DNA from 2 places in the Psychrobacillus sp. FSL H8-0487 genome. Region 2 is predicted to be linked to the other one. Evidence: predicted binding sites of a transcription regulator. Region 2 holds the regulator's gene; the other holds the start of a gene.
The links. Region 2 encodes NrdR, which represses ribonucleotide reductase genes. Its sites were predicted from a motif close to AACACNATATATNGTGTT; they were not measured.
Positions count from the first base shown of each region.

Region 1: MHI47_RS11085 (vitamin B12-dependent ribonucleotide reductase) is a predicted target of NrdR. The motif match lies at 5,428-5,445, and genes of this name have one in related genera.

Region 1 is NZ_JBBOZA010000001.1:2,168,457-2,180,705, reverse strand. Features, by position in the region: gene gcvPB (aminomethyl-transferring glycine dehydrogenase subunit GcvPB) at 1-900, shown strand, start outside; gene pnuC (nicotinamide riboside transporter PnuC) at 1,413-2,135, shown strand; gene MHI47_RS11105 (ribosomal maturation YjgA family protein) at 2,230-2,643, opposite strand; gene MHI47_RS11100 (ATP-binding protein) at 2,655-3,929, opposite strand; gene MHI47_RS11095 (rhodanese-like domain-containing protein) at 3,994-4,377, opposite strand; gene MHI47_RS11090 (lipoate--protein ligase family protein) at 4,480-5,316, shown strand; gene MHI47_RS11085 (vitamin B12-dependent ribonucleotide reductase) at 5,477-8,038, shown strand; gene MHI47_RS11080 (hypothetical protein) at 8,224-8,646, shown strand; gene MHI47_RS11075 (M24 family metallopeptidase) at 8,720-9,781, shown strand; gene efp (elongation factor P) at 9,797-10,357, shown strand; gene MHI47_RS11065 (hypothetical protein) at 10,667-11,155, shown strand; gene MHI47_RS11060 (IS3 family transposase) at 11,071-12,006, shown strand; gene MHI47_RS11055 (GNAT family N-acetyltransferase) at 12,238-12,249, opposite strand, start outside.
Region 2 is NZ_JBBOZA010000001.1:2,467,757-2,480,005, forward strand. Features, by position in the region: gene MHI47_RS12590 (DUF2207 domain-containing protein) at 1-1,221, opposite strand, end outside; gene MHI47_RS12595 (dUTP diphosphatase) at 1,290-1,775, opposite strand; gene MHI47_RS12600 (sigma-w pathway protein ysdB) at 1,869-2,252, shown strand; gene MHI47_RS12605 (tetratricopeptide repeat protein) at 2,658-3,200, shown strand; gene MHI47_RS12610 (DUF4362 domain-containing protein) at 3,386-3,835, opposite strand; gene MHI47_RS12615 (DUF1294 domain-containing protein) at 4,165-4,449, opposite strand; gene rplT (50S ribosomal protein L20) at 4,510-4,869, opposite strand; gene rpmI (50S ribosomal protein L35) at 4,896-5,096, opposite strand; gene infC (translation initiation factor IF-3) at 5,126-5,647, opposite strand; gene thrS (threonine--tRNA ligase) at 5,946-7,871, opposite strand; gene dnaI (primosomal protein DnaI) at 8,311-9,249, opposite strand; gene MHI47_RS12645 (replication initiation and membrane attachment family protein) at 9,259-10,614, opposite strand; gene nrdR (transcriptional regulator NrdR) at 10,665-11,129, opposite strand; gene speD (adenosylmethionine decarboxylase) at 11,251-11,634, opposite strand; gene MHI47_RS12660 (glyceraldehyde-3-phosphate dehydrogenase) at 11,834-12,249, opposite strand, start outside.

The DNA.
Region 1 (12,249 bases), 300 kb from region 2:
ATTACCGTCAAATCAAATGAGGAAGGCTTAGTAGATTTGGAAGATTTACGTCGTGTAGTAGGTCCAGATACTGCTGCGTTGATGTTAACTAATCCTAATACATTAGGTTTATTCGAAGAAACAATATTAGAATTAGCAGAGATTATCCACGGTGTGGGTGGTAAATTGTATTATGACGGTGCAAACTTAAATGCCGTTATGTCAAAAGCACGTCCTGGAGATATGGGCTTTGACTGTGTTCACTTAAACTTGCATAAAACTTTCACAGGTCCACATGGCGGCGGAGGTCCTGGTTCAGGTCCAGTTGGAGTTAAGGCTGATTTAATACCGTTCTTACCAAGCCCGGTACTCGTAAAAGAGGATGACAAATATACATTTGACTATAACCGTCCGCAAACAATTGGAAGAGTTAAACCATTCTACGGAAACTTCGGTATAAATGTTCGTGCCTATACGTATATTCGTTCAATGGGTCCTGATGGTCTTAAAGCTGTAACAGAGTACGCTGTATTGAATGCAAACTATATGATGAGACGATTAGAGGGACATTTCGATCTTCCTTATAACCGCCATTGTAAGCATGAATTCGTACTAAGTGGTCGTCGCCAAAAGAAATTGGGCGTTCGTACGCTAGATATGGCCAAACGTTTGCTTGACTTTGGTTATCATCCACCTACAATCTACTTCCCATTGAATGTAGAAGAGGGTATGATGATCGAGCCAACAGAAACGGAGTCAAAAGAAACTTTGGATGCATTCTGTGATGCAATGATTCAAATTGCAAAAGAAGTAGAAGAAAATCCAGAAATCGTTCAAAATGCTCCTCATACTACAGTTATTAACCGTTTAGATGAAACAAAAGCTGCGCGTAAGCCGGTATTAAGATATATAAAAGCATAACAGAAAAAGGGTGTGATTCTTCCGGGATCACACCCTTTTAGTTGTATGTATTAGTACTTTCAGTGCTGATAAAACACTTAATATGTTTCTAACTATCACACCCAACCTATATTGAGTCTGGCTTTTCTTTTCGAGCATGTAAACATATTCCTTTGAAGGACATACTACTCTATTAAAATATAAAATTCTTATTGTAACTTTATATCCATATACGTATACTATGACTGTAAACTAAAAACTTTACAGGTGTAAAGACAACTGAGGTAGATTAATAATGAAAGAAAAAACGAAAGCCTCAACTTCTGAGGGTAGTTGGGTTCAGTTTATATTCATGTTGGTCCTAATCGACGTCGGTATCTCTTGTTCTTTATTTAAGTCCTAGTATTGGGTTAATGTTAGAGAAAGAAGAGTATGCTTGCTTTTAGCCTATAAAGGATTAGTTTCGCTTCCGAGTATTCTACGACTTTTACCAGTAGGTATCAGAGGCAAATTTAAACTTTTTGGAGGGTAAGATGAAAAACTGGACGAAATTTGAGCTAGCTTGGCTAGGAGTCTTTACTTTAGTAAATATTTACTTATTTTTTGCATGGGGTGACTCGTTGCTGGGTTTGATTAGCTCTCTGACAGGGATGCTATGCGTTGTTCTAGTAGCGAAAGGGAAAATCAGTAATTATTACTTTGGGATTGTCCAAACTGGAACATATGCATACATATCCTATACATACGGATTATATGGAGAAGCGATGTTAAATGGATTGTTCTACTTTCCGTTGCAGTTTGTTGGAATTTACTTGTGGAATAAAAATAAAGTTGATCAGTCAACAACTGGAGAGGATGTTAAAGTAAAGACTTTAACCAAAATACAGTGGTTTCAGTTAATTGTAATTGCTGTTATAACTTCGGTTCTTTATGCATACTTCCTGCATCTAATTGGAGGGCAACAAGTAAGAATTGATTCAGTTGCTGTCGTGTTATCCATTATTGCTCAAATTTTGATGATTAAACGATATGCGGAACAGTGGGTGCTATGGATTGTCGTCAACGGATTATCCATTGTATTATGGGCTATTACATTATTGCAATCAGGTGGAAACGATTGGTCGATGTTAGTGATGTGGACCGCATTTCTAGTTAACTCAATATACGGATATGTAAATTGGATAAAAATGTGCAAAGAACAAGACGACGTGGGGGGATTAATGGAAAGCGAAAGCAAACTTATATTGGAGGGGTAATATTATTTATCATAAAAAGGCTTGTCAATTAATAATTGGCAAGCTTTTTTTAGGTTATCATAAAAACTTTTCAGCACCTTTAATCGGGGTATACCTAGTGTTTTTGAGCAATAATAGGATAAATCCTTTTATCCACTACAAAAGCTATAACAATACCAATACAATACCGTAGTAGATCTTTTCCAAGAAAACCTTTACCGAGTATTAGAGCACCCAGCAAAGTATCACGTATTGTATTAATCCAATTTGCTTGATACAGCTGACTAAATTCAACTATAAAACAAAAAATAACACTTAGATATAATGCTACATACTTACTTCTGTGTACAAAGAAAAACCGAAAAAGAAAATACACCATCATTGCCCATACTGTATCACCGGCATGACTTTGGATGAAAGGAGGCAACGTATTAAAATATCTACTACTCAACCCAAGGGCAATAGTGAGTATAACCGCAATTACGTAAAAAATCCTTTTCGGTTCATTGATAAAATGCAAATTTATCACTCAGTTCTTCATTAGTAGTTAAATCCAATAGAGTTTTCATCATTTTCCCAGTTGTTTTTATTTGATCGATTATTTTGCTTTGTTAGTTCTTCTATTCTCTTCTCGTAATCCAAGTTCCCATCATAGTGCCAGTTTAGAGCAACGGACATATATAGTTCGTTTAACTGGGACATAGACAGCCCTTTAGAAAGCTTGGCCATCTCTTTCACTTGGTCGTCAGAGAGTATTCCTTTGATATCTAGTTTGCGTAAATAATCTTGTCGTACTTTTGCTGTTGGAGAAGGAATTTCATACGCTCGGTCAAAACGACCAGCACGGTTAATAAGTGCAGGATCAATTTTTTGAGGGTAATTGGTTGTCCCTATGATAAATAGTCCTTCTCTGGATTGGGCGCCGTCTAGGGTGTTTAAAAAGACTGAACGAGTATATTCTGGCATGGAATCTATATCTTCAATAACTAAAATAGCAGGTGCTAGTCTTGTCACAATACCAAATACTTCTTGGATGGAATGACTACCCGTAAACTCTGTAATCTGCCAATAGACAACCGGAGCTTTCGTTGATCCAGTAATTGACTTTACTAAAGTTGTTTTACCATTACCAGGGGAACCATAAAGAAGAATACCTCGCTTATAGGGAAGTCCATATTCTTTAAAGAAATACCCATCTTGTTTAAAAAATTCATCAATGGAACGAAAAATATCTTGTTTAATACTTTCTGCTAAAAGGACATCGTCTCTACTCACAGCTGCCTGCTCTCCATAATTTCTCCGTTGGACACCATTTTCTGTATCCACCAGATAAGTTACAGACTGCATTAACAATTGTCTTAGCTTTTCGTTAATTTCTTGTAAGAAACTCAAGGCTTGATCTACCGAAGTTGAAAAAAACTGATATTCTGGCCAGGTATTTCCTCCAGAATAGTTAAATGCAAGAGTTAAGGCCACATTATATTGTGGAAAGAAAATAAGATTGTTTTCAAATGTTTCTACAACTTCTAATTTATTCTCAAAGCTTAATGGAGACTTACTAGAAATCTTACGCTGAGCCTTTGCTTCGAAAATAGAACATAGCACTTCGTATGGAAGTAAGCCTTTTTCCATCATATCTAACAAATTTCCCTCCAGTTGAAGAATAGAGTCGCCAATATCAATTACTTGCCAATCTCCTGTTGCCCGTTCATTCAAAGTAGCAATAATTCGTCTTGAAACAATAGCAAAATCATCATAATTTGGGTGAGTGATTCTAAAATCTTCTAAATGAGAAAACAAAATGTGTTTTTGCATCTAAACCCTCCAGATTGTGTGGATGAAAGAAAAAAGGTTCCTCTGTTTAGAAGAACCTTATGTATTACTTAGATTTAACTTTACCTGTCCAAGCTTTGAACCCACCTTGGAGCTGGAATAACTGTGTATATCCTTTTTTCTTTAAAAACATTGCTGCACGCGCACTTCTTGCACCACTTTGATCATACAAGTACACGGGCTTGTCTGGACGAATTTCTTTATAACGCTGACGAAATTGAGTAGAAGGAACATTTCTTGCTCCTAAAATATGTCCACCATCAAATTCTTTTGGTTCACGCACATCAATAAGCTGTGCTTTACGGTAACCCTCAATAAATTGTTCTTGCGTGAGATTGGTTACAGTTTTCTTTAAACGATATGCCGAGATTCCAGCATAGACTAAAAAGGCAACAAGTATAGCGATAACGAAGTACAATAATTCTAACACGGTCTTTCCCCTCTCTATGTTTCCTATTCATTATAAAAGAAGTGCTAGATACAATTCAATCTATTTGATAAAATGATACACGTTGTGAAGGGAGAGATTAAGGTGGAAAAGACAAAATGGTACTTCATAAATTCTGGCCCCTGCAGTCCATCATACAATATGGCGTTGGACGAAGCCTTACTGGATTGGCATAGTGAGGGTCTTATTCCCCCGGTTATTAGATTTTACGAATGGAATCCAGCAACATTATCAATTGGTTATTTTCAAACTGTGGAAAAAGAGATTGATATAGAAGCAGTGAAAAGATTAGGACTTGGTTTTGTGCGTAGACCTACAGGGGGAAGAGGGGTACTTCACGAACATGAACTTACATACAGTGTAATCGTTACAGAGAGTTATCCAAGTATGCCAGCAACTGTAACCGAAGCTTATCGTGTTATCAGTGAGGGTTTACTGCTAGGATTTCAAAATCTTGGTTTAAACGCTTATTTTTCTGTTCCGAATACAGACGAACAGAAAGAAAATTTAAAAAACCCAAAATCAGCAGTTTGTTTTGATGCACCGAGCTGGTACGAATTAGTCGTCGAAGGAAAGAAAGTTGCTGGTAGTGCACAAACAAGACAAAAAGGTGTTATTCTACAACATGGTGCAATATTACTTGATCTTGATGAAGATAAATTAATTCAAACGTTTAAATTCGCTTCAGAAGAGGTAAGAGAGAAAGTGAGAAAAGGCCTATCTCAAAAAGCTGTCTCCATTAACAAAATAATATCAAAACCGGTAACAATGGAAGAATGTAAAACTGCTTTTAAAAAAGGATTTGCAGATGCCTTGGAGATAGAATTGGTCGAATATAACTTAACGCAAGAACAGAAGAATTACGTAAAACAACTAGAAGTGACAAGATATGCTAATGATAAATGGAATTATAAAAAATAAAAGTAACAATGTCTTATAGTAAATTCGAAAACTAGGAGTTAGGGATTATATTAATTAATCCTGACTAGTTTCGCTTTACTCTTCAATATATTGTGTCGTATTATAAATGAAACTACTACATGTTGTGTCAATTGCAATTTGTAGAATGGAGGAAGAGTAAATGGTAACAACTAAAAATGAAACGAACCTTACTTTAAATGTTGAAGCATTAAACAAAGATATCCAATTATTTCCACAAGTACATTCGATCACAGAAGATATGACACTTACACATAAAGGTGTGTCGAGACTTGTCATGATCGATCGTTATTCCTTTAAGGATACGGAAAAGAAAACGTTAAAAGCAGGAGACTTTGTTGTTCTAACAGTTAAAGAAGATCCTAAATTTCCAGCGCGTGGTCTAGGGTATATCGTTTCGATTAACGAACAAGCGAAAACAGCTGAAGTGCAAATCGAGGAAGATTACCGAAGTGCGATTGACGATGCTGCCAAGATCGAATCTGGAATTATTACTCGTCCTTTAAGCGTGATTGAAAAACCTCTTGAAGTATATTACGAGCAAATTGCCAAAAGAAACGCGACAGGACTTGCGTCTGTAGAAAAAACAGAAGAAAAACGGGAAGAATGGTTTGAGAAATTCTACCAACAACTAGTTTCTTTAAAATTCATCCCAGCTGGACGAGTATTATATGGTGCAGGAACGGGAACGGATGTTACTTATTTTAACTGTTATGTGATGCCATTCGTTGCAGATTCGCGTGAAGGGATTAGTGACCACCGCAAACAAGTTATGGAAATTATGAGCCGTGGTGGTGGAGTTGGTACAAACGGTTCTACTCTAAGACCAAGAAATACGTTAGCTCGAGGAGTAAACGGAAAATCATCTGGTTCTGTTTCATGGTTAGACGATATCGCTAAACTAACTCATCTTGTCGAACAAGGTGGTTCTCGTAGAGGTGCACAAATGATCATGCTAGCAGATTGGCACCCTGATATTGCGGAATTTATAATCTCTAAAATGCAAAACCCTCGTATTTTACGTTTCTTGATTGAAAACACAAATGATGAAACGATCAAACAACTCGCGAAGGACAAGCTTAAATTCAAACCACTTACTGTTCAGGAAGAAGCGATGTATCAAGGGATTATCAATTACAAAGCTATTCCAGGTCTAGGTGGATTTAATGCAGAAATCATTCGTGATGCTGAAACAAAATTACGTGATGGCGGAACTTATTCCGTTCATAATTCTGAGTTTTTAACTGGTGCAAATATCTCCGTGACGCTGACGGATGACTTTATGAAAGCAGTAGAAGAAGACAGCGACTTTGACTTGCGTTTCCCGGCAACTGAAGCTTATTCTCCAGAAGAAATGGATTTCTACAACGAAAATTGGCATAAGATTGGCGATGTTCGTGAGTGGGAAAGAATGGGCTATGAGGTTCGAACTTATCGCACAGTAAAAGCGAAAGATCTTTGGAATTTGATCAATATTTGTGCTACTTATTCTGCAGAACCTGGTGTTTTCTTCATCGATAATGCAAATGAAAAAACGAATGCTACAGCATATGGACAAAAAGTTGTCGCTACTAATCCTTGTGGAGAGCAACCACTTGCACCATATTCTGTGTGTAACTTGGCTGCTGTGAATTTAGCACAATTTGCAAACAAAGAAACTAAGACTGTGGACTATGAAGCGTTAAAAGAAACAGTAAGTGTTGGTGTACGTATGCAAGATAACGTTATCGATGCAACTCCATACTTCTTAGAAGAAAACAAAGTACAAGCACTTGGTGAAAGACGTATAGGCTTAGGTGTAATGGGTCTTGCCGACTTGTTAATCTATTGTGAAAAAGAGTATGGTTCAGATGAAGGTAATGTTTTAGTAGATGAAATCTTTAAAACAATTGCGATCGCAGCATATGAAACATCAGCAGAACTTGCTGTAGAACGCGGAAGCTTCCCATTCTTAACTGGTGAGACAGAAGAGGAAACTAATCGCTTGCGTAAGGCATTTACGGAAACAGGATTTATGAGTTCAATGCCAGAAGACATTCGAAATTCTATTTTAGAGAATGGTGTTCGAAATTCTCATTTGTTAACAGTCGCACCTACAGGTTCAACTGGAACAATGGTTGGTGTTTCTACTGGACTTGAGCCGTATTATTCATTCACTTACTATAGAAGTGGTCGTTTAGGTAAATTTATAGAAGTGAAAGCAGACATTGTGCAAGAATATTTAGGTCAAAATGAATCTGCTGAAGAAGAAAATCTCCCAGAATGGTTTGTTACTGCGATGGAACTTGCTCCTGAAGCTCATGCAGATGTGCAATGTATCATTCAACGTTGGATTGACAGTTCTATTTCTAAAACGGTTAACGCACCACGTGGATATACGGTTGAACAGGTTGAAGGAGTGTACGAGCGTTTATATCGTGGTGGAGCTAAGGGTGGTACTGTGTATGTCGATGGAAGTCGCGACTCACAAGTTCTGACGTTAAAAGCAGAGGAAAACACATTAGAAGATCATCCAAAAGAAGAAAGAGTAGAAAAAAGACATGTAGTTTTAATAGATACGATTCAAGATTTACGCTCAACCAATGTAACGATTGGTTCAGAAGTTGGAAATACATGTCCTGTCTGTCGTAAAGGTACTGTGGAAGAAATGGGTGGATGTAACACATGCACCAATTGCAATGCTCAACTAAAATGTGGGCTGTAAAGTACAAAAGCCTTAACAAATTTCACGTGTACTAAGATATGATCGTTCCATGGATCTCATATTTTTCTATAATAATTCTAAAGCACAAGCTGATAAGTTCTCTTATCACTTGTGCTTTTATTTTGTTGTAATGTTTAATTACTAGTTCTTTCGCTTAAACTATAGGAAAAACAAAGGAGATTTACATGAAAGGATTATCGATTATTACTAGTATGGTCGCTGCAATGGGAACGACCATTCTATTTAAAATGTTGGATTATTTTCAATTCATCAAGTGGAATCCTATCGGATATACGAAAACTTTCCTCTTTTTAAAAGGGACCAATGTATATTTGAAATGGATTATTTTATTTTTAGTCATCTGGGGAATTTGTTTTCTTCTATACTATTTAGGATTATTATTTATTAAAATTCCGGTTTCCATCACTAGTTTTACCATAGGCCTCATCATTGCGATTGTACTTGAATGGATTATTTTAGATGCAGATTCAATAGAGAAAACGATAAAAAAAATATCGATCCCTTTTATCTGTATTGTTATAGTAGCTGTTCGTTTCATCATGGAATCGGCGATATTTCACTACAAAGATAATCCTCTAGAAAAATGAAAAATTTACCGCCCTCACTTACTATGATAAAATATACAAAGAAGTAATATAGAAAATGAGATGAGGGCTAAAAATGAAACTTAGTAAATTACGTGCAGCACTTGAAGAAAATGGAGTAGACGCTCTGTTAATTACGAATGGTCATAGCATCCGCTACATGACAGGATTCACTGGAACAGCTGGTGTCACAATAATTTCTAAAACAGATGCAGTGTTTATAACAGATTTTCGTTACACAGAGCAAGCCGCTAGTCAGATTAAAGATTTTCGTATAGTACAACATAAGAAAACAATGATGGAAGAAATTGCTACACAAGTAACAGATATGGGGATCAACTCATTAGGATTTGAAAAAAATGATGTGACGTATAGCGATTATGAACTATACAAGCAAGCTGTACAAGTCGATTTAGTGCCACTTTCAGGCCTTGTTGAAAAAATTCGCTTGATTAAGACGGACGAAGAGATTAGTATAATAAAGGCAGCTTGTCGTATTGCTGATGAAGCATATGAGCATATCGTTACTTACATAAAACCAGGTATGACTGAGCTTGAAGTATCGAATGAATTAGAATTTTTCATGCGCAAAAAAGGAGCAACTTCTTCTTCCTTTGATACAATAGTAGCTTCTGGAACACGTTCAGCACTTCCGCACGGTGTTGCTACGGATAAAGTCATTGAAAATGGAGATTTTGTCACATTAGACTTCGGTGCATTATACAATGGGTATATTTCGGATACGACACGTACGTTGGCAGTTGGGGAACCAAGTGATCAATTAAAAGAAATCTATCAAGTAGTCCTTGATTCTCAACTATTAGCTTTAGAAAAAGTTAAACCAGGAATGACTGGTAAAGAAGCAGACGCTATCGCTCGAGATTATATTGCTTCAAAAGGTTACGGGGAAGCATTTGGTCATTCGTTGGGTCATGGGATTGGTTTAGAAGTGCATGAGGGTCCTGGATTGTCATTCCGTTCCGATATCGTTTTGGAGCCAGGTATGGTTATCACGATTGAACCAGGTATTTATCTGCCGAATATTGGTGGAGTTAGAATCGAAGATGACGCTCTTGTGACAGAGAATGGTTTAGAGAAGCTAACGCATTCAACAAAAGAATTACTAATCTTATCTTAATTTGGAGGAAAAATAATGATTTCAGTAAATGATTTTAAAACAGGCTTAACAATTTTAGTGGATGGTGTATTATATCGAGTGCTAGATTTCCAACATGTAAAACCTGGTAAAGGCGCAGCATTTGTACGTTCTAAGTTGAGAAATTTACGTAACGGTGCAGTAAACGAAAAAACCTTCCGCGCTGGAGAAAAAGTGGAAAAAGCACAAATTGATAACTTTAAAATGCAATATTTATATGCAAATGGTGATCAGCATGTATTTATGGATACTGAGTCTTACGAACAAATTGAGTTAAATGAAAACCAAATCGAGTATGAATTAAAATTCTTACGCGAAAACATGGAAATACATGTAATTCAATTCCAAGGGGAAACACTAGGAGTAGAATTACCAAAATCAGTTGTTCTTGAAGTAACGGAAACAGAGCCAGGTATCAAAGGAGATACGTCAGGCGGCGGTTCTAAAACTGCTAGTCTTGAAACTGGTTTAGTAGTAACGGTTCCATTGTTTATCAATGTTGGCGATAAGCTAATCATCAATACAGATGAAGGTTCATACGTATCAAGAGCACAATAATTTAAAACTATATTCGATGAAGGGTCTCACATTTGTGAGGCTCTTTTTTTACAAAAAAATAGTAATAAAGATAGATAAAAATGAGCTAAGAAAAAGGCTTTACTTCTTATTGAAGTAAAGCCCCAGACTTTAGATAAACTTAATTTTATATGTATAGACTTGAATATTAAACTCGGCAAGGCCCACCACTTCGCTTTCCGTGGGCTTGGCTTCAGCCTCCTCGTCACTACGTTCCTGCGGGGTCTTCAGCTCAAGCTATGATGTGCACCCAAAATGTTGGACCTTAAAACTAACTTGGGGGTGCACGTTATGAACATAAAAAAAGCAGAAGTAATTGATGCCTTTTTTGAGAAAGGAATGTCATTAAGAAAAATCGCACGCGACCTGGGTGTCGATAAAATGGTTATTAGTAGTTGGATAGAAATCTATCGATTTCATGGAATGGAAGGATTAATGGCTCCTGCTTGTAAAGGTTATGAGGAATCTTTTAAAATACACGTAATACAACATATGATAGAGACAGCTGAACCTTATTCAAAAGTAGCTGGTCGTTTTAACATTCCCAGTCGTGCAACCATCTGGAAGTGGATGCATCAATACATGTCAGAAGAGGAATGGACGCTCTATTATTTGAAAAGGGAGCGTCGTGATATGAAGAAAAAGCAGCCGAAACAAGGTATGACAGACATCGGAAAATTACAAGAAGAGCTTGAATACTTAAGAGCAGAGAATGCTTATTTAAAAAAGTTAGATGCCTTAGTTCAAGAAAAAAAGAAGTCCCAACCAAAGAGAAAGTAAGAGTGATTGATGAATTAAGGCATGAATTTCCTCTACAAATTTTATTACATGTTTCTGAAGTAAAAAAAGCAACTTACTATTATCATAAGAAGAACTTAGAGAAGGCAGATAAATACGCAACGATAAAAGAAGCGATTGAACGTATATTCTACCAACACAAAGAGTTGTACGGGTATCGCCGAATTGTTTTAGCCTTACGCAAAGAAGGATTTTTTATTAATCATAAAACGGTACGCCGTTTAATGAATGACCTTGGTTTACATGGTGTTCAAAAGGCAAAGAAATATCGTTCGTACCGTGGCGAGGTTGGTCAGATTGCGAATAATAAAATCAATCGTCATTTTGAGACAGAAAAACCAAATCAAGTATGGCTAACAGATGTAACAGAATTTAAAGTAGCCGGCAATAAACTTTATTTATCCGCCTTTTTAGATGTGTTTAACCGGGAGATTGTCGGTTATTCTATTACACAAAACCCGAACTTTGGACTAATACAAGATTCTTTTGGAAATGCGATCAAACGGGCAAATTTATCTCTTCAAGATCAAGTATTGATCCATTCGGATCAAGGCTGGCTGTATCAAATCCCGCGTTTTCAACAGTTGATAAAACCTTATAACATGTCACAAAGTATGTCACGCAAAGGAAACTGTTTAGATAATGCCCTAATGGAAGGTTTTTTTGGTATTTTAAAAAATGAATGTATCTATCGAAATTCATTTCGCTCTTTAGAAGAAGCGACGCAAGAAATAGAAACCTATATTGAATATTACAATACACTACGCATCAAACAAAAACTCAATGGGATGAGCCCCATTGAGTATCGCTTAAACTATGAAAAAGCGGCATAATAAGAGTACAACTTTTGGGGTTCATATCACTATTCCCACAGGAGTCTTCGTGGTGGACCTTGCCTTATATACTGTTCCAAAAGAGTATGCAATATCTTACTTTAAATAGGATGAATAAAACCCTTATGAATATTTATTACTATTCATAAACGTTTATAAAAATACCTTTGTCGTCAAACTGAACCTTTACTTCTTATTGAAGTAAAGCACGGACGGTAGTTGCACAAGGAACTATTGAATTTT
Region 2 (12,249 bases):
TTGTTTCTTTTTAAAGTTCTTTACTTTAGTATGAAAGTATTTTGAGTTCTTATTATCCCTCGCGGCCCCTGCAGCATCATGTAAATGAAATGCCCACTTCCTAGATCCACTTCTAGTGACAAAAAGCCAACTAATCATTTGTTTTTCAAATATAGCAGTTGCTGTTTCCCCTTTTGTAAGCCTGAAATCTAGCGTTTCTTCAGGAGCTTTTGGATCATCTTTAAAACGAAGAGCAGACTTTGCTAGTTTTACCTTAACTGCCCCTTTTTCTACTAATGAAAAAAGACCTGCAAGGAAAGCTTTTGGATGGGTTTTCCCACATTTATCTATAAAAAATAAATATAATACATCTGTACTTAAAACTTCATCGCTACTTCCTTTTCTCCAAAAATGTCTTTGTGGTAAGAATAAGAGAAAGCTCACAATAATGATTAGAATTCCAAAGGTCACTTTCGGTATGAAGGAGAAAATTTTATCCATGTAGGAGATTCTTTTATTCCACTTTTTTTGTTCATCTATTTCATATGTCAATGCGTCTTTGTAAGATATCGATGCTTTAGATTTTTCGGTTAGCGAAATCAGGTCGGCTGGAAATATTAAACTAGTTTTCGTTTCAGTATAGGCTCTTGACATATGACTATAAAACCGAATCCCAAAAGTGTTTTTTTCCGTTAACCCTTTTACTTTATTATACAAAACACCTTCAAACTTATTCGTTTCAACTGTTTCTGGTAAAATATAATCAATCGTTACATTAAAGTAATCCTGATCGTGTGCCTCTCCATCTTCAAAGTAAACAATATCCAGCTCATTATAATTGTCGTAAGCAGTGACAGCGTTTTTAAGTGTATAGGCATACAAAAATGATACTTGTTGATCACGAAGATCTATTCCCGAATAGAATGTTCCCTTTTCTTGAGTCACTTCCAAGGGTGTCATCAAAGACTGTTCTATAAACCCAGGTTCCAAGTTTACTTGACCAAGCTTATACGCATAAAATTCTTCTACGTTTTTTCCGTGATCTTCAGGGAAAGAACGACGTAAATTAAAAAATGCCCCTTTAAAATTGTATGTAAACACTTCATTTACTAAAAGATCTCCGTTTGGTTGAATCCAAGATTTTATATGTACTCTTTCAATGGAATAGGACTTTGCTTCCGCTACTAATCCAAAAGAGAGCGAGATTAATACTAATATAATTGAAACAAGAAACCTTTTCATCAATTACACCACCATTCCATGACATGTTGCTATTTTACGGTTTGTCTGTGAAAAGGTTTCAACTAATATTAATAACCGTTTTTTTGTCGTTCATAATTCATTTCATTTTTTGCAATATAAGCCTGTAATACATCCTCACTACTAAAACCTAATTTTCCAGCAATTGCTCCGTACATCATCCACACTTTTTCGTAGTGAATTTTCGTTGGTTCTTCCAAAAATATCAGAATAGATTTATTGGTACCTATGAAAAGGGCAGTTAAATCACCCTCAATATCCTCAAGTGGCCACTCCTCTAAATCTTCTAGCTCTTTCTCTATACCAAGAGACAATATAAAGTGAATCGAATCGACATATTCCTCTAATATAACACTACGTTCAGAAGGTCCTTTTTCACTCCAAAATTTAAAACATCTCGTTTCATTTGCTAATTCGGCAAGTTCCACAATTAGTGCCAGACCTTTTTTTATAAAAACATTCTCTTTCACTTGCTTGTTCGATTGAATATATTGATCTAAAGCACGCTGCATCGTAAAAAGTTTATGTAAATTCATCATTTCCTCCAAATATTTTAATTTATTTTGAAACCAAACTACCTCTTCTATCGTATAGCAAGTACAATGTATTTTACAAGGAGGACATTTGAGATGTTCTATATCTTAAGATTGTTTATATTGGCACTGATTATATACGTTTTTTATAAAATCCTTCGCTATCTATTTGACCCTATGCGTAAACTAGATGAAGCATATGAGAAGGAACAATATTATTTTTATGATGAGGTAAAAAATGTTCGTAAAAACTTCTTTATCACATATAAAGGTGCCCTATTTGAAGGTGAAAAATATTTAGGTACGACTGACCAAGCATTCGAAGTCGTTTCTATTTTCATATGGACTAAGGATCCCGCTAAACTCCAAGGTTTGACGAAAGATGACTTACGTTTTTTACAAAATGAAATTAAGATGAATTATCCAGATGCCAAGATCAACTGGAAAAGCCCTATCGAGCAATTAATGCAAGATGAATAGAAATATAAAAAAGTCGGTTGAGAAATTTCAACTGACTTTTTTTGTTTAAGCGATAATCGGTAGATTAATAATAATTGTTCCTACACGGATGTGTGCTTGCCCCTACGCAAGTGCCTTCAGGGTATGACTTGTATGACTTACCTCTGTGGAAATTCTATAACTCCTTCGCGGAATTATCAATTACTTATTTAAATGACTGATGATTCCGAAAACTAATTGACGTATGTTTCCATGAATATTACTATAAAGAAGAACCTAGTGTTCATTCCTGATCTCTAAGGAGGATTAAAAGATAATGATACTGTTTTTACAAAATTACTTTCAAAATTAATAAATTCCCCGAGAGTATTGTGTTTACAATGTTACTTTGCCATTTGCAATACTACATTTGAGGGAGTTTTAAAAATGAATGATAAAATAATGAATAATACGGATAAAACAAATCTGCAATTGCTTTTAGACAAAGCAATTGAATTGCGTGAAGAAGGACGCGCTAAGCAAGACCAAGACATTCTGAAAGAAGCCCGTACTCTACTTTTAGAAATGGTCGCTACCTATCCAGATCACGCTGAAGTCAACTATCAGACGGGTATTGTTCATGATAACACTGGATATTCGAAGGAAGCTATCCCCTATTATGTAAGGGCTCTCGAGCTAGGTCTCACAAAACAAGATCTTCAAAGATGTTTACTAGGTCTTGGCAGTACCTACCGAGCTTTGGGGTACTATCCAGAAGCAATTGAAACTTTACGACGAGGTGTGACAGAGTTTCCCGAACATCGCGGACTACAAATTTTTTACTCAATGGCTCTATACAATTCCAAAAACTATAAACAAGCAATGGAAATTGCTTTGACTAACTTGATGGAAACAACGTCTGATGAAAATCTTCAGTACTTCAAAAGAGGAATTTCCTACTATGCTCAACACCTTGATGAAACCTGGTGATAATTGAAAATTATTAAGCCAGAGGTTCTAATTCGTTCTCTTTTAAGATTGTTAAATAACCTATTTTAATGCAATTAAAACGCAGTAATTCGTGAATGAATTCCTGCGTTTATTTATTTATTTATTTATTTATTTATTTATTTATAAAAAGTTTTTTATAAGAAGTGTTCTCGATTTTGTAATAGTTAATGCTCGTGGTCCTCTACTTGTTCCTTCATGACGCTTAAGATTGTGAAGCTTTCAACGGGGGGATCTTGCTGACACCCTTCCAGTGTATAGGTGAATAATTGCTGTCCCTCCTCTGATACTAGCTCCGCACAGGTTATGTTCACTTTAGCAGGGTTGTCTCCCCGATCCTTATTTTTTGAACGATCAATTTCCAAATCGAATAAAGATCCGTCGAAAGTTAAATTGTACAATGTTGGGTCTCCTTCCAGCGTATAATTGGTAATCCTTACGGAGGCCCCTTCTTTCGCTTCGATGTTGTCCAAGAATTGTTCAAAGCGCGGGAAATTGTAAACAGGTCCATGCATATTAATGACATCGCCGTTTTTAACCGCTGTTTCGCTATCATAGGAACAAGCGGATAGTATACATGTTCCGAGAAACAGTAGTAGATACAAAAGTTTTCGCATTTTAATCCTCCCATGGTATCCATGATATATCACCTTCAATGTATGCGCTAAACCATGAATCTATCCCGTAGCAATGCATAAAAAACATTTCAGAAGACTTTTTTATGTTACCTTCCGCAAAATGTCATATACTGATCACAGACAAAATAGCATCATTCTATGCTTCTTTAGTACTATTGGCATCATTGTCGGCTTATTCACACCATAAAAAACCGCCATGAACCCTGGCCATCCTTCATTTTCAATAAGCTCTTAAAGGTCATTTAATTAGTGGTGTTCAACACAGTTCTGTCTGCTCTGCGGAAACCAGTGCAAAAAAAAGACAGCCTCTATGCAATGATAGAGCTGTCTGTTGTGAATATGTAAAATATTAAAAATGCATATAAAATCAGTAGCATCAAAAAGCCTACTCGAAAATTTGTATGCTTCGTTTTATGCCGAAATAATTGCATTCCAACATACGCACCGATTCCTCCACCCATAATTGCAAGTGTCCAAAGGGTTTTTTCTGATATACGTTGGCCATGTTTTTTTGCCTGTGATTTGTCGTAACCCATTACAAAAAAAGCAATAATGGACATGATTAATATGAAAATAAGAATAACATTTGTCATATTTTCTGCTCCCTGTACAAAAAAAGCTGATAGAATCTCTATCAGCTTTTTTAACTTAAATTATTTTGCGATTGCTTTTTTAGCTAAATCTGCAAGTTGTGTAAATGCTTGAGTATCAGTTACTGCAAGATCCGCTAACATTTTACGGTTAACTTCGATTTCAGCTAACTTCAATCCGTGCATTAAACGGCTATACGAAAGACCGTTCATACGTGCTGCCGCATTGATACGTGTAATCCATAATCTACGGAAATCACGTTTTTTGTTACGACGATCACGGTATGCATACATGAATGATTTCATTACTGCTTGGTTAGCAACTTTGTATAATGTATGTTTAGAACCGTAATAACCTTTTGCTAATTTTATAATTTTTTTACGACGATTTTTAGTTACTGGTGTGCTTTTTACGCGTGGCATGATTCATTACCTCCTGCTATCTGTTATTATTTCATGTAAGTTAATAAAGTTTTGATACGTTTGTAATCGCCTGAAGATGCTACTTTAGATTTACGTAGTTTACGTTTAGCTTTAGTAGACTTGTTAGCGAATAAGTGGCTTCCAAAAGCACGGTCATGTACTAATTTTCCAGTTCCGGTTTTTTTGAAACGCTTTGCAGCTCCACGGTGAGTTTTCATTTTCGGCATGTCGAATTCCTCCTAAACAATTGTACTCTTTATTGTTTCTCGTTTTTTGGTGCAAGCACTAAAAACATACTACGGCCATCCATTTTCGGTTTTGACTCGACAGTGGATACTTCCGTACAAGCTTCTGCAAATCTATCTAAAACTCGTTGTCCAATCTCTTTATGAGTGATGGCACGGCCTTTAAAGCGGATAGAAGCTTTCACTTTATCTCCTTTTTCAAGGAACTTTATCGCGTTTTTCAATTTCGTTTGGAAATCATGTTCATCTATTGTTGGGCTCAAACGAACCTCTTTCATTATGATGATTTTTTGATTTTTACGAACTTCACGATCTTTCTTTTGCTGCTCAAATTTGAATTTACCATAGTCCATGATACGAGCGACCGGCGGCTTGGCTTGAGGAGCCACAAGGACAAGATCCAAATTTACACGACCTGCAATTTCAAGTGCTTCGTTACGTGTTTTTAATCCTAATTGATCGCCGTTCTGATCAATAACTCGTATTTCGCGTGCTCGAATGCCATCGTTTACATACATGTCTTTGCTAATAATGATCCACCTCCAAATAGTGTCGCGAATACATGGTTTGGGCATAAAGTTCGTAAAAACGAACTAGTTACACCGTTTTGATCCATAAAAAAAGCAGACAGACATATGTTGTATGTCTGCCCGCCGATATGAGTACATGTAGAAAACTACATGTTACAGTCGATCACATGCTTACCAGTCAACAACACTTGTAGGTGTCAAACAGGTGAGAAGCGGGCAGCCTCTTCTTATACCGCAAACTTGTATTCAATAACCTTAATAACTATAGCATGTTGATACATTCATGTCAACACTAAATCTATTAATGTGCTACTTCTTCTTTCAAACGTTCTAAGAACTCCGCAAATGGAATACTTTCTGACTGTTGTTCTCCGTATTTACGAACGTTAACATTACCAGCTTCTAGCTCTTTATCTCCTAGTACAAGCATATACGGTATTTTTTGCATTTGAGCCTCGCGAATCTTGTAGCCTAGCTTTTCTTCACGGTCATCCATCTCAACACGGAGACCTGCAGCTACTAGTTGCTCTTCGATTTGTTTGGCAAATTCAAAATGCACTTCATTGGAAACAGGTATGATTTCTACTTGAACAGGAGCCAACCAAGTTGGGAATGCACCTTTATACTCTTCAATTAGGAATGCCACAAAGCGTTCCATTGTCGAAACTACTCCGCGGTGAATAACAACTGGACGGTGATGCTTGCCATCTTCTCCAATGTAATTTAAGTCAAAGCGCTCTGGTAATAAGAAATCTAGTTGAACAGTTGATAAAGTTTCCTCTTTACCAATAGCAGTTTTTACTTGAACATCTAATTTGGGACCGTAGAATGCTGCTTCATCTTCAGCTTCAAAATAATCTAAACCAAGCTCGTCCATTGCTTCTTTTAACATATTTTGTGCTTTTTCCCACATCTCATCATTATCAAAGTATTTCTCTTTGTTTTGAGGATCACGATAAGAAAGGCGGAAGGAATAGTCTTCTAAGTTAAAGTCTTTATAAACTGAAATAATTAATTCCACGACTTTTTGGAATTCTGATTTAATTTGGTCTGGACGTACAAATAAATGTGCATCATTCAAAGTCATACCACGAACACGTTGTAGGCCTGATACGGCACCTGACATTTCATACCGATGCATAGTTCCTAATTCGGCAATACGCAACGGAAGGTTTCTGTAAGAATGCATTCCGCTTTTGAACACCATCATATGATGTGGACAGTTCATCGGACGTAGCACTAATGTTTCATTATCCATTTCCATCGGTGGGAACATAGAATCTTGGTAATGATCCCAGTGACCAGAAGTTTCATAAAGCTCTTTCGAACCTAATACCGGTGTATATACATGTTTATAGCCAAGTTTTAACTCTTTGTCTACAATATAACGCTCAATAACCCGACGGATAGTAGCTCCGTTTGGTAACCAAAGTGGAAGACCTTGACCAACTTTTTGTGAAGTTGTAAATAATTCTAGTTCTTTCCCAATTTTACGGTGATCACGTTCTTTTGCTTCTTCTAGCATATTTAAATGATGTGTAAGCTCTTCTTTTTTAAAGAATGCTGTACCATAAATACGTTGAAGCATTTTGTTATCACTATTTCCACGCCAGTATGCACCAGCAATACTTAATAGCTTGAATTCCTTAAGCTTACCTGTTGACGGGACGTGAACACCACGGCAAAGGTCAAAGAAATCTCCTTGCTCATAAATAGAAACTTGTTCTCCCTCGGGGATTGCTTCTAAAAGTTCTACTTTGTATTCATCTTCTTTAAATTTGTCAAAAGCAACCTGACGAGATACATCATGACGAATGATTTCAATATTTTCATTAATAATTTTTTTCATTTCTTTTTCGATTAACGGTAGGTCTTCTGCAGTAATCGGTACTGGTGAATCAATATCATAGTAAAAACCATTTTCAATAACTGGCCCAATACCTAGTTTAACATCTTTGAAAAGGCGTTTAACTGCTTGCGCAAGTAAATGTGCCGAGCTATGGCGTAAGATTTCTAGCGCTTCGTCAGATTCAGGAGTAATAATTGAGATATCTCCATCCTCCATTATTGGTGATTTAAGATCGATTAGTACTCCACTAAGTTTTCCGGCAAGTGCTTTTTTACGCAATCCAGGACTGATCGATTGTGCTATTTCTTCTGTAGTTGTTGAAACAGGAAATTCCTTCACCGCTCCATCTGGAAACTTCAATTTAATAATTTCTGCCATTTTGAACACTCCTTTTATAATTAGAAAAGCGCAAGCGCCCGTTTTTAGCCCCGACAAGCACTGGAGCTAGACATTGTGAAAACAACAAAAAAACCCCATCCCTAGAAAGGGACGAGGTTAAAGTCGTGGTTCCACCCTTCTTCTGTCTATCCATTACTTAAGAAGTAATGATGAATGAAATAGACGAAGCTCTGCATCGGCTAACGGGCCGGTGACCGGTAATTGCTATATAAATTCACAATCACTGCTCGGAGGTGGTAAATCGATTGCCGATACTTAAGAAGCTTACAGCCAAGGCTTCTCTCTCTTAAAAGTCGTACAAACTGATTGTTGTCCTCTTCTTTGCATTTTAACTATTCTTATGAAAATAATTATACGCCACAGAAAAATCAATTGCAAGATAGAATCAATTTTCGCCCTGCCGTCTCACTCTTTTTCATTAACTTTCTCTCCAATTTTTACCTTGAAGTGAGATTGGTGTCGTAAGTGCTTTAATCCGTTCCATAATTCGACCAGCTTTTACTACTTCCTTTTCCCCACGCTGTGTGAAAGATAAATGATGTTGTAATTCATCATAATTGAAGTTAGAAGACATAAAAGTTGGCAGTTGTTCCGACATTCGGTAATGCAGGATTGTCCCTAGTATTTCATCACGGGTCCAACTCGACATAATCTCCGCTCCAATGTCATCTAACATCAAAACAGGAGCACGTTTCACAAATTCAATCTTCTCAGCAAGTGAATGATCTTGAATCGCTTGTTTCATTTCTCTTAGAAATTCAGGTACATATACAACAACCGAATGAATATGTCTAGCGGCTAACTCATTTGCCAAAGCACCAAGTAAATAAGATTTCCCTACACCAAACTTCCCGTAAATATATAAACCTTTAGTTGGAAGTACGTTTGTACGCTCCCATTCATTCAAAAAGTCTTTAGCTGCACGAACAGCAACTACCCTACTGCCATCCTCTAAATCTACTCCGGCAAGCGTTGCTTCCATAACCTCTTTAGGCATATGAATACTGTCAATCATGGAAATAACTTTCTTACGCTCGTCTTCAATAATGCCTCGTTTACAACGAACAAAATTATTATCTATCAAATTTCGATCAAGGACTAGTTTAGGTTCATACCCCTTCATGTAATTCTGACACTGATCTAGCGATGGACAAGAACCACAATCATGGGATTGAGAAATAAATTCATATAACTTACTCAAACTACGATCGACTATCTCTTTATTAATATCTGAGGCGTTCTCCTCTAGAAACTTTTGCACTCTCGTGTCTTCCAAAACTTCTTTTTTCATATCGTTAAGTCGTGTAGTAAATTCAGGAGATATAACTCTTTTTAAGGTTTCATTTATACGTTCCACTTTTGCCACCTACCTTTTCAGCATGCCTAGCTCTGCTAATAATTTTTGCCGTTCTTCATCAATATTTTGTATTCCATTTGTATTTTTACCAGTTGATTTTTTCGTTTCCCCATCTTTTTTATAAAACCAATCAGGCACTTTTTCCTCGCGAGTCGGTTTTTTAGTATATGTTTTTTGTGGAGAACCTTCATTTTTCCATTTTACATATTGTTCATGTTCGTTTCGAGCAAGCTCCATTGCTTCTTTGGCTGTTTTGACATTCTTCCTCATCCAATGAGAAGCAATTTTCTCTGCATAATTTTTCGTGAGTTTCATGTCTGTACGTAGTAATACATATTGCAACAATACATTTACAACTCCAACTGGCATTTTAAAATGAGTAACAAAATGATTCGCCAACTGAACGTCTGCAAGAATTGGTTCTTTCCCATTCGCAATATCTTTTAATACAGATATCGGAGGCGTTGTTTCTAAATAATGTATTAACTCACCTTCTTTTGTTAAAGGCTCCGTAGGTTCAGAAGGTACAGTTTTTTTCTGAATCTTTTCAATAATAGGGGCTACTTTCGAAACAGTCAGCTTGTAATAATCTGCACACGCTTTCTTTAATCTCGCTTCGGATAAATGCAGATCATCATCTAACGCTAGTATAACAACTTTTTGCATTTCCACAGGACTTAAATTATATAAAAAAGAGAGTTTTGCAATTACTTCTTTCGCTTCTATTGTCATCGCTGATTTAGGCACTAATTGTTCTGAAAGACCTTCTTGAAGTAACGAAAAGTCAAAGTCATTATAATAAAAAGGAACAGAAGACTTTCTTTCCTTCGATTCGAAATCTTCATCGTAAGATACAGTATTATTCATTTTAGTAGACGGTTTAAATACATCAACAAAAGTTCTAGAGACGTCCGTGAAACCGTCATTCCAATTAGAACTTAGTATAAATCGATTACGTAGTTGTTTAAAGGCATTTTCTCCTACTTTATTGAGCAAAAACATAGAAAGTAATGGATCCTTTAAAAATGACTCAGCATCTAATGGTGCTGCAAGTTCATAATGGAATACACTTCCATCCTCCATTGTTTTTTTCCAAGTACGGAGAAGACCAATTGCTTCCAGAGCAAGACGGGCCTGAAAAATTTTCCCTATTGGCATTCCAAGGACATTCATCAGTTGATAATGTGACCATCGCTCTTTATCATTATGGTCTCCGTCTGCCCAAAGTGTTAAATACAAACTTATGCTTTCTGCTCCAACTAACGGTTGATAAAACAAAGTTAACAATTGCCGATCATAATCTGATAAAGAATATGGTAAGCGAATCATATACAAATCTGCTGGCTGTAGTTCTTTATATAACATCGACAATTGTATCTACTCCTTTATATTGATAAGTATTAAAATAATGCTATTTATAAGGAAGGGTTTTTCTTTAAAATTTCCTTTAATTCATCGATAAATACATTTATATCTTTAAATTGGCGATAGACGGAAGCAAAACGAACATAAGCTACTTCATCTACTTCTGCTAGCTGGTCCATGACAATCTCTCCGACGTCCTCTGACCTAACTTCTGCATTTCCCATTCTTCGCAATTCTTTTTCTATAGAGAAAACAATATTTTCTAGTCGTTCTAACTCCACTGGTCTCTTTTCACATGCACGAATTAGCCCACGCAATACTTTTTCTCGACTGAACTCTTCTCGAGAACCATCTTTTTTAATAACGATTAATGGTGTCTCTTCTACTTTTTCGAATGTGGTAAAACGAAATCCACATTCTTCGCACTCTCTTCTTCTTCGGATTGCCTTATTGTCATCCACAGGACGAGAATCGACAACTTTTGTGCCATTGTATTGACAAGTTGGGCATCTCATATAGATCTCTCCTAATTCTTCACGGTATTTTTATGTATGTATCTATTATAACAATATTCTTCTATAAAATCGAAAAAGCAGAGGAATCACTCCTCTGCTCACTCAGTCAGGTATAAATTTATTACGCTTGAACTGTCAAACGTGATGCAGGCTTTTTAACTGGTCCCATACCACGTGGCATTTCTAACGTTTCGCGAATTCCAGCATTAAGAGCATCTGCAATATAGTTAGCTGCGATTGATGGATCCAAATCACCACATGTATACACATCAATGCTCGCATAACCATGCTCTGGAAAGCTGTGAATCGTTAAATGCGATTCGGAAATAATAACGACTCCACTTACACCTTGTGGCGCAAATTTGTGAAATGCAACTTCTCTAACTTCTGCACCAGATTTTAGTGCAGCATCAACAAATGTTTGTTCGATAAATTGCATATCGTTAAGTTTGTCGAAATCGCACTCCCATAGTTCTGCAATAATGTGACGTCCCATTGTTTCCAATGTCCGTTTCCCCCTTTGATAAGTTTATTTTTAACCTCAAAGTTGACTACCACGGGGGAAAGTTAGTCCAAAGAGGTCCTAACCCTTTAAGTAGTCGGTGTTCTAATAAAGTAACACGATTCTCATTATATGTTGTTTTACAGAATTATGCAAGAACTAATAAATCCTCTTTCTATCATCTAGAAAGAGGATAAGATAATTACAGTGATAAAGCTACTTTTTTAGTAAGGTCCACTACTCTAGCAGAGTAACCCCACTCGTTATCATACCATGCAAGAACCTTCACTTTACGGTTACCAATTACCATAGTAGTTAACCCATCTACTGTAGTAGATAATGTAGAAGTATTAAAGTCGATTGATACTAGCGGCTCCATCGTAATTCCTAAAATCCCTTGCATTGCCCCTTCAGATGCTTTTACAAAAGCATCATTTACTTCTTCAACAGTAACATCCTTCTGTAAATCTACTACTAAATCTACTAAAGAGACATTCGGAGTCGGCACACGTAACGCCATACCATGAATTTTCCCTTGAAGCTCAGGTAACACAAGTGAAAGTGCTTTCGCAGCGCCAGTGGAAGTTGGAATGATTGATTGGCCACAAGCACGTGCAC